2 regions of the Bradyrhizobium guangxiense genome follow, and region 2 is predicted to be linked to the other one. Evidence: riboswitches for the same ligand, from Rfam matches in the RefSeq annotation. Region 2 holds a riboswitch; the other holds the start of a gene.
The links. A riboswitch is a leader RNA that binds a small molecule or an ion and turns the genes downstream of it on or off. The one in region 2 is predicted to bind S-adenosylmethionine.

Region 1 (4,316 bases), 1.3 Mb from region 2:
GCAGGTTTTCCAGCACCACGCGCGGCTGCCGCGTCGCCTGCAGCGTCTGCGACAGGATCACGTAGTCGAAGGCGTCATCCGGATAATTGACGAGGTCGGTGTCCGCATCGCCCTGCACCACCGCAAGGCCCTTGGCGACGCAGCGGTTGACGCCCTCGCGCGACAGCTCGATGCCGCGGCCGTCGATGCCGCGGGTCTCCAGCAGCTGAAGCAGATCGCCCTCGCCGCAACCGACGTCGAGCACTTTCGAGCCGGGCTTGACCATGTCGGCGACCAGGAGATGGTCGGCGCGATACTGACCGGAGGGCCCGGTCGCAAGACCGCCGAGCGGCAGCACTTCCTGTACGCTCATCGCTAGCCGTCCTTCTTGCCCGTGAGCCCGCGCGCCTTGCCCGCCGATTGCAGGAAGGCGCGAGAGATGTCGAAGAATTCGGGCACGTCGAGCAGGAAGGCATCGTGGCCGCGATCGGTCTCGATCTCGGCGAACGACACCCGCGCGCTCGACGCATTCAGCGCGTGCACCAGTGCGCGCGATTCCGAGGTCGGAAACAGCCAGTCGCTGGTGAAGGAGACCACGCAGAAGCGGGTCTTGATTCCCGCGAACGCCCTTGCGAGCACGCCGCCATGGTCGGCGGCGATGTCGAAATAGTCCATCGCCCGCGTCAGATAGAGATAGGAGTTGGCATCGAATCGCTCGACGAAGGAGGAGCCCTGGTAGCGCAGATAGGATTCGACCTGGAAATCGGCGTCGAACGAGAAGGTCGGCAGCTCGCGGTCCTGCATGCGCCGGCCGAACTTGCGGTGCAAGGCCGCGTCCGAGAGATAGGTGATGTGCGCCGCCATCCGCGCCACCGCGAGCCCGCGATGCGGATGGATGCCGTGATCGGCATAGCCGCCACCGTGCCAATCTGGATCGGCCATTACGGCCTGGCGGCCGAGCTCGTGGAAGGCGATGTTCTGCGCCGAGTGCCGCGTGGCGCAGGCGATCGCCAGCGCGGAGAACACGCGGGCCGGATAGGCGGCGGTCCATTGCAGCACCTGCATGCCGCCCATCGAGCCGCCGACGACCGCAAACAACGTGTCGATGCCGAGCCGGTCGATCAGCATGGCCTGCGCGCGCACCATGTCGGGGATGGTGATGACGGGAAAATCCAGACCCCAGACCTTGCCGGTGGCGGGATTGATCGAGGCCGGCCCGGTCGAGCCCATGCAGCCGCCGATCACGTTAGAGCAGATGATGAAGTAGTGCTTGGGATCGATGGGGCGGCCGGGGCCGACCAGCGTCTCCCACCAGCCCGGCTTGCTGGTCACGGGATGCACGTTGGCGACATGCTGGTCGCCGGTCAGCGCATGGCAGATCAGCACCGCGTTGGAGCGATCGGCGTTGAGCTCGCCATAGGTCTGGTAGGCAATCTGGAACGGGGTGAGATCGACGCCGCAATCGAGCCGCAGCGGCTGCTCGGTGCCGAAATGCGCGACCTGCGAGCTCGGATGATCCACCTCATGCGACCGCTCATCGGCGCTGATCGCAGGACTCGGTATCGACTTGACGCCAACCATCTGACCATCGACCTCGTTTGCGATCAACGCTCGACCGCCACTTGCATCAGGCCATGAAAAACCCGGCCTGAACGATAGGTTCGGCCGGGATCGGAAGCGTCCCCGGCCTGTTTAGCGAGTTTTTTAACGTGGCTGCAAGCCGGCCGGCTCAAATGACCACGGAACGGGCAAAAGTTACTGTCTTGGGCGGTTTTCGTCAAGTCACGGCCCGGATCGGCCCAATTCGCCTCCGTCGCGTCGCCCGCGAAGCACGTCATTTCTCTTTGCTTTCGCCGCCCTGACTGCCTAATCAGGACATCCCCCTCGAAACCATCGCAGCCAGCTATGTCCCAACGTCCGCCCGCGCCACCATCGCTCCAGGAACTGCGCAAGGAGATCGACGCGATCGACGAGGGGATGCATCGCCTGTTGATGCAGCGCGGCGACATCATCGACCGCCTGATCCAGGTGAAGCAGACCCAGGAAGTCGGCTCGGCGTTCCGTCCGGCACGCGAGGCCGCCATGATGCGCGAGATCGTGCAGCGCCATCGCGGCATCCTGCCGCTCGACACGGTCGAGAGCATCTGGCGCGTCATCATCTCGACCTTCACCTATGTGCAGGCGCCGTTCTCGGTGCATGCCGACATCTCGGTGAGCGAGCCGGCGATGCGCGATTCCGCGCGCTTTCATTTCGGCTTCACCGTGCCTTACGTCGCGCATTTCAGCGCGCAGGCCGCGGTCGAGGCGGTGGCGAAATCCAAGGGTGACCTGGCACTGGTCTCGGCAACCTCGAGCCGCACGCCGTGGTGGCTGGAGCTGGAAGCCGACGGCGCGCCCAAGATCATCGCACGGATGCCCTTCGTCGAACGCGCCGACCATCCGGCCGCATTGCCGGTGTTCGCGATCTCGCGCGTCGCCGACAGCGCCCTGGTGACGGAGGTCGAGACCTTCAGCGTGCGCGTCTCCGGCTGGAACGCCGAGGTCGCACGCGCCCTGTCACCGCTCGCCGAGATCGTGGCGGTGCCCGATACCGCCTTCGACGGCGCGGCCCTGCTGGTCTCGGTCACGAGCGCGACCAGCATCGACAAAATCAAGGCTGCCCTGATCGAGGCGGGGGGCTCGGGGCGATCCACGGCCCTCGTCGGCAGCCACGCAACGCGCTATACGGTGCCCCCGAGCGGGGCGAAATCGTAGATCGCGCGCCTCGCCCCGCCATTTTCGGAGTTCAAGATGTCCCGCCCCGTGCCGAATCCCGGCATTCTCGATATTGCGCCCTACACGCCCGGCAAGAGCCCGGTCGCCGAGCCGGGCCGCAAGGTGTTCAAGCTCTCCGCCAACGAGACGCCGTTCGGGCCTTCGCCCAAGGCGATCGAAGCCTTCAAGCGCGTCGCGGATCATCTTGAGGACTATCCGGAAGGAACCTCGCGCGTGCTGCGCGAGGCGATCGGCCGCTCGTTCGGGCTCGACCCCAACCGCATCATCTGCGGCGCCGGCTCGGACGAGATCCTCAATCTGCTCGCGCACACTTATCTCAGCCACGGCGACGAGGCGATCTCGACCACGCACGGCTTCCTGGTCTACCCGATCGCGACCATGGCAGTCGGCGCCAAGAACGTGGTCGCGCAGGAGAAGAACCTGACCTGCGACGTCGATGCCATCCTGAGCGCGGTGACGCCGAAGACTAAGCTGGTCTGGCTCGCCAACCCCAACAATCCAACCGGCACCTATGTGCCGTTCGACGAGGTCAAGCGACTGCGCGCCGGCCTGCCGTCGCACGTGCTGCTGGTGCTGGACGCCGCCTATTGCGACTACGTTTCGCGCAACGACTATGAAATGGGGATCGAGCTCGTCGCCACCACCGAGAACACGGTGGTGACGCACACCTTCTCGAAGATCCACGGTCTCGCCGCGCTGCGCATCGGCTGGATGTTCGGCCCCGAGCACATCATCGACGCCGTCAACCGCATCCGCGGCCCCTTCAACGTGTCGACGCCGGCGATGTACGCCGCCGTCGCCGCGATTGAGGACACCGCGCATCAGGCGATGTCGAAGCAGTTCACCGAGACGTGGCGTAACTGGCTCACCGAGGAGATCGGCAAGCTCGGGCTGAAGGTGACGCCGAGCGTCGCCAATTTCGTGCTGATCCACTTCCCGACCGACAAGGGCAGGACCGCCGACGACGCCGACGCCTTCCTCACCAGGCGCGGCCTCGTGCTGCGCGGCTTAAAGAACTACGGCTTGCCGCATTCGCTGCGCATGACCATCGGCACCGAGGAGGCCAACCGCCTCGTGGTCGACGCCTTGCGCGACTTCATGGCGGGCAGATGAGCAGCGCGCCGCACTTCCAGCGCGTCGCGCTGATCGGCTTCGGCTTGATCGGCGGGTCGATCGCGCGTGCTGCGAAGCTCCAGGGGCTGGCCGGCGAGATCGTCACCACCGCGCGCTCGGAGAAGACGCGCGCACGCGTCGCCGAGCTCGGCATCGTCGATGAAGTGGTGACGACCAATGCCGAAGCGGTGAAGGATGCCGATCTCGTCATCCTCTGCATTCCCGTCGGCGCCTGCGGCGAGGTGGCGCAGGAGATCGCGCCGCATCTGAAGCCGGGCGCGGTCATCTCCGACGTCGGCTCGGTCAAGGGCGCGGTGGTCAGGGACATGGCACCGCATCTGCCGAAATCGGTTCATTTCGTGCCGGCGCATCCTGTCGCCGGCACCGAGCATTCCGGGCCGGACTCAGGTTTCGCCGAGCTCTTCATCAACCGCTGGTGCATCCTGACC
Region 2 (4,316 bases):
CTTGCGCCCGCTCTTGTGCAGTGCGCGGGTCAGCGTCGGCTTGCCCGCAAGCTTCATCGCGCCGCTGGCCAGGGCAGCTTCAAACCCTTTCCAGTGCGCGGCGCGCAGATGCTCGGGAATGATCAAATCGAGATTCTGGCCGAGTGCTTCCGCCGCGGAAAAGCCGAACAGCGCCGTCGCTGCACGGTTCCAGCGCATGATCGTGCCGGAGCGATCCGAATAGATCAGCGCGTCCGCGACGTCGCCGATGATCTGTGCGTCGAGTTGGAACTGATCGGTCATGTCGCCACCTCGCATGTAGCTGGTTTTGCGTATCGTGACCCACGTTCGGTGTCATCGCCCGACTTGATCGGGCGATCCAGTACTCCGAGGCGGAAGTGATCAAATCGGGAGGCCGCGGCGTACTGGATGGCCCGGTCAAGCCGGGGCATGACAGTAGAGTGTGCAGCTATACCCGGAAATGCTTCGATAGTTTGAGGCCCTGCGCCTGGTAGTTCGAGCCGATGCGCTGGCCGTACATCGCGTCGGGACGGGCCAGCATCTTCTCGTAGACGAGGCGGCCGACGATCTGGCCGTGCTCCAGGATGAACGGCACTTCGCGCGAGCGCACTTCCAGCACGGCGCGCGATCCTAGCCCGCCCGCGCCGGCATAGCCGAAGCCGGGATCGAAGAATCCGGCATAATGCACGCGGAATTCGCCGACCAGGGGATCGAACGGCACCATCTCCGCGGCGTAATCGGGCGGCACCTGCACGGCTTCCTTGGAGGCGAGGATGTAGAACTCGCCGGGATCGAGGATCAGGCTGCCATCGGGACGGGCCGAGATCGGTTCCCAGAAATCCTCCACCGCATAGCCGGAGCGGCGGTCGACATCGACGACGCCGGTGTGGCGCTTGGCGCGGTAGCCGACAAAACCATTCGCCTTCTCGCCCGACAGATCGACCGAGACGGCAACGCCGCCGGAGAGATCGGCATCGTCGATGTCGACGAGACGCTCGGCCGCATGCAGCGCATCGAGCTCGTCGGCATTGAGGATGGCATCGCCGGTGCGGAAGCGGACCTGGCTGAGGCGCGAGCCCTCGCGCACCAGCACCGGAAACGTCTTCGGGCTGATCTCGGCATAGAGCGGGCCGTGGTAGCCGGCGCCGATCATGTCAAAGCGGCGGGTGCCATCGGCGATCACGCGGGGGAAGACGTCGAGCCGGCCGGTCGAGCTCTTCGGATTGGCGGCCGCAACGATCTCCGGCGGCAGCGCCAGGCTTTCCAGCAGCGGCACGATGTAGACGCAGTTGGTCTCCAGCACCGCGCCGTCGGCGAGGCTGAACTCGTGCAACTTCAACTCGTCGATGCGCTCGGCGACGGTGGCGCCAGGACCGGGGAGGAAGCTGGCACGGACGCGATAGGCGATGTCGCCGAGGCGGAGATCGAGGCTGGCCGGCTGGATCTGGCTCTCGACGAAGTCGTAGGCGGGCAGGATGAGCCCCGCCTCCGCCATCGCCGCGATCATGCGGTCGGGCAGGATACCATTGGCGTCGGGCGCGACCGTGAACGTCAACGGGGGGTCCTCATCAGGGGTCAAGTGCATCCGGACATGCGGGAAATACAAGTCTTTTACGGCTATCCGATGGACGCCTTGACGGAAAGGGCATTGCGGAATATGAGCATCACTTATCCCGTGGTGATTTGAGCCGGCCGGCTTGCAGCCACGTTAAATAAGTCGCTAAACAGGCCGGGGACCTCTGTGATCCCGGCCCGTGGAGATATCCAGGCCGGTTTTTTTGTGACCGTTTTCGCATTCACGGTCATGTCGGAGGGTCCTATGTCGAAGTCGCCTGCTGCTTACCGTCCCGAAACCCGCCTGGTCCATTCCGGCACCCTGCGCTCGCAATATGGCGAGACGTCGGAGGCGCTGTTCCTGACGCAGGGCTACGTCTACAACAGCGCCGAGGAATGCGAGGCGCGGTTCAAGGGCGAGGACCCGGGCTTTATCTATTCGCGCTACTCCAACCCCACCATCGCGATGTTCGAGCGCCGCATGATCGAGCTCGAGGGCGCCGAGGCGGCGCGCTCGGCGGCGACCGGCATGGCCGCGGTGACCACCGCGATCCTGGCGCCGCTCAAGGCCGGCGATCACGTGGTCGCCTCGCGCGCGCTGTTCGGCTCGTGCCTCTACGTCATTCAGGACCTGTTGCCGCGCTACGGCATCGAGACCACGCTGGTCGACGGTGCCAATCTCGATGAATGGCAGCGCGCGGTGAAGCCCAACACCAAGACGTTCTTCCTGGAGAGCCCGACCAATCCAACGCTCGACGTGCTCGACATTCCCTCGATTGCCGAGATCGCGCACAAGGGCGGCGCGCGGCTCGTCGTCGACAATGTGTTCGCAACACCGATCTGGCAGAGCCCGCTCGCGCTCGGAGCCGACGTCGTGGTCTATTCCGCGACCAAGCATATCGACGGCCAGGGCCGCTGCCTCGGCGGCATCATCCTGTCGTCGGAAGCCTTCATCGCCGAGCACATCCACAACTTCATGCGCCAGACCGGCCCGTCGATCTCGCCGTTCAACGCCTGGGTTCTGCTCAAGGGCCTGGAGACGCTGGGCGTGCGCGTGCGCGCGCAGACCGACACGGCCGCACGCGTCGCCGAGGTGCTGGCGAGCCATCCGAAGATTTCGCGGCTGGTCTATCCCGGCCGCGCCGATCATCCGCAGGCGGCATTGGTGAAGAAGCAGATGCGCGGCGGCTCGACACTGGTCGGCTTCGAGGTCAAGGGTGGCAAGCAGGCCGCGTTCCGCGTGCTCAACGAGCTCAAGCTTGCGAAAATCTCGAACAATCTCGGCGACGCCAAGAGCCTCGTCACCCATCCGGCGACGACGACGCATCAGCGCCTGAAGCCGGAGGATCGCGCCGCGCTCGGCATCAGCGAGGGGTTCATCCGCTTCTCCGCGGGGCTGGAGCATGCCGACGATCTGATCGAGGATCTGACGGCGGCGCTGGAGAAGGCGTGATCTTCTTACCCTCCCCTGGAGGGGTAGGGTCGGCTCGCATAGAGCGCAGCGAAATGTGAGACGGGGTGGGGTGCGGTCTCTCCACATCCAACAGTGCCCGAATGGAGAGATCACCCCACCCGCTCGCGCAGCGCGCGATCGAGGGGAGGGTGAAGCAGCCCTACATCGGCCGATACGTTCTCACATCGGCAGGCACGTTCACGCCGAGCTTGATCTGGCCGACGGAGCGGATGATGTCGTCGCCAAGCAGCTGGGCGAAGCAAGCATAGCCCCAATCGTTCATGTGCAGACCGTCGGCGATGACGAAGCTCTCGACCGGGATCGACTGGTTCTCGTGCCAGTCGCGCATCACCTCGAAGCGCGGGAAGATGCCGACCTTGCGGAGCTCGGCGACCTTGCCAAGCAGCTTGATCATCTTGCCGGCGCTCTCCTTGCGCTGGTTGACGGCCGGCGAATATTGCGGATCGACCAGCACGATATCGGCACCGCCGGCGGCCTGGATGCGGCTGATGCCGTCCTCGACCAGTTTGGCGGTGTCGCCGGGATCGAGATTGCGCAGCACGGCGTTGGTGCCGACCTGCCAGATCACCATGTCCGGATGCACGTCGATCACCTGCGTCTGGAGGCGCCTCATCATCTCGGGCGCATCCTCGCCGCCGACGCCGGCATTGATGACGGTGATGTCGGCAGTCGGGTAGTGACGCCGCAGCTGCGCGGCGAGACGGTTCGGATAGTTGAACTCCGGCGAGCTCGCGCCGAATCCTGCCGTGGACGACGAACCGAACGCGACGATGACCACGGGCTGGCCGGCGACCAGCTTGCTTGCGACATGCGGCAGCGAGCCCATCGCCTTCGAGCCGCCTTTCGGCGGCAGACAAGGCACGCGGCTGAAGATGTCGGCGGTGGACTTCGCGACCTCCTTCACCTTATCGATGGCGCGCGACGTGACGCCGCGCTGCTCGGGCGACCTTGCCGCGACGGTGGTCTGGGAGGACGCAGCGGGCGCGGGATCAGCCGACTGCGCGGGTGCGGGGGCCGGCTGTGCGGCTGGCGTCTGCGCATACGAGGCCGGCGTCAGCAACAGCAGCGCCGCCATAGCGGGCGCAGCCAGCCGTAACGTCAGGCAAAAAGGGCGGAGAGAACTCATTAACGCTAGACCTCAATTTTGCTGCTGGGCCGGCTCCAGATGGGCAGCGTCGATCACGAACTGTGCCAACGCCCGGCCAAGGCAATCATGGACCTGTTTCGCCAGCTCAGGCCCGCGGGACGGGCTGAACAGGTCGAACTGGCCCTGATCATTCCACTGCCG

Region 1: another riboswitch for S-adenosylmethionine. It lies ahead of metX (homoserine O-acetyltransferase MetX); the one in region 2 lies ahead of X268_RS30440 (O-succinylhomoserine sulfhydrylase).

Annotation. Positions count from the first base shown of each region.
Region 1 covers NZ_CP022219.1:379,270-383,585, reverse strand. The annotation lists gene metW (methionine biosynthesis protein MetW) at 1-352, opposite strand, end outside; gene metX (homoserine O-acetyltransferase MetX) at 355-1,560, opposite strand; SAM riboswitch at 1,651-1,730, opposite strand; gene X268_RS01820 (chorismate mutase) at 1,885-2,733, shown strand; gene hisC (histidinol-phosphate transaminase) at 2,770-3,867, shown strand; gene X268_RS01810 (prephenate/arogenate dehydrogenase family protein) at 3,864-4,316, shown strand, end outside.
Region 2 covers NZ_CP022219.1:6,333,788-6,338,103, forward strand. The annotation lists gene X268_RS30430 (PAS domain S-box protein) at 1-282, opposite strand, end outside; gene X268_RS30435 (2'-deoxycytidine 5'-triphosphate deaminase) at 449-1,585, opposite strand; SAM riboswitch at 1,666-1,745, shown strand; gene X268_RS30440 (O-succinylhomoserine sulfhydrylase) at 1,820-3,007, shown strand; gene X268_RS30445 (SGNH/GDSL hydrolase family protein) at 3,168-4,154, opposite strand; gene X268_RS30450 (SGNH/GDSL hydrolase family protein) at 4,167-4,316, opposite strand, start outside.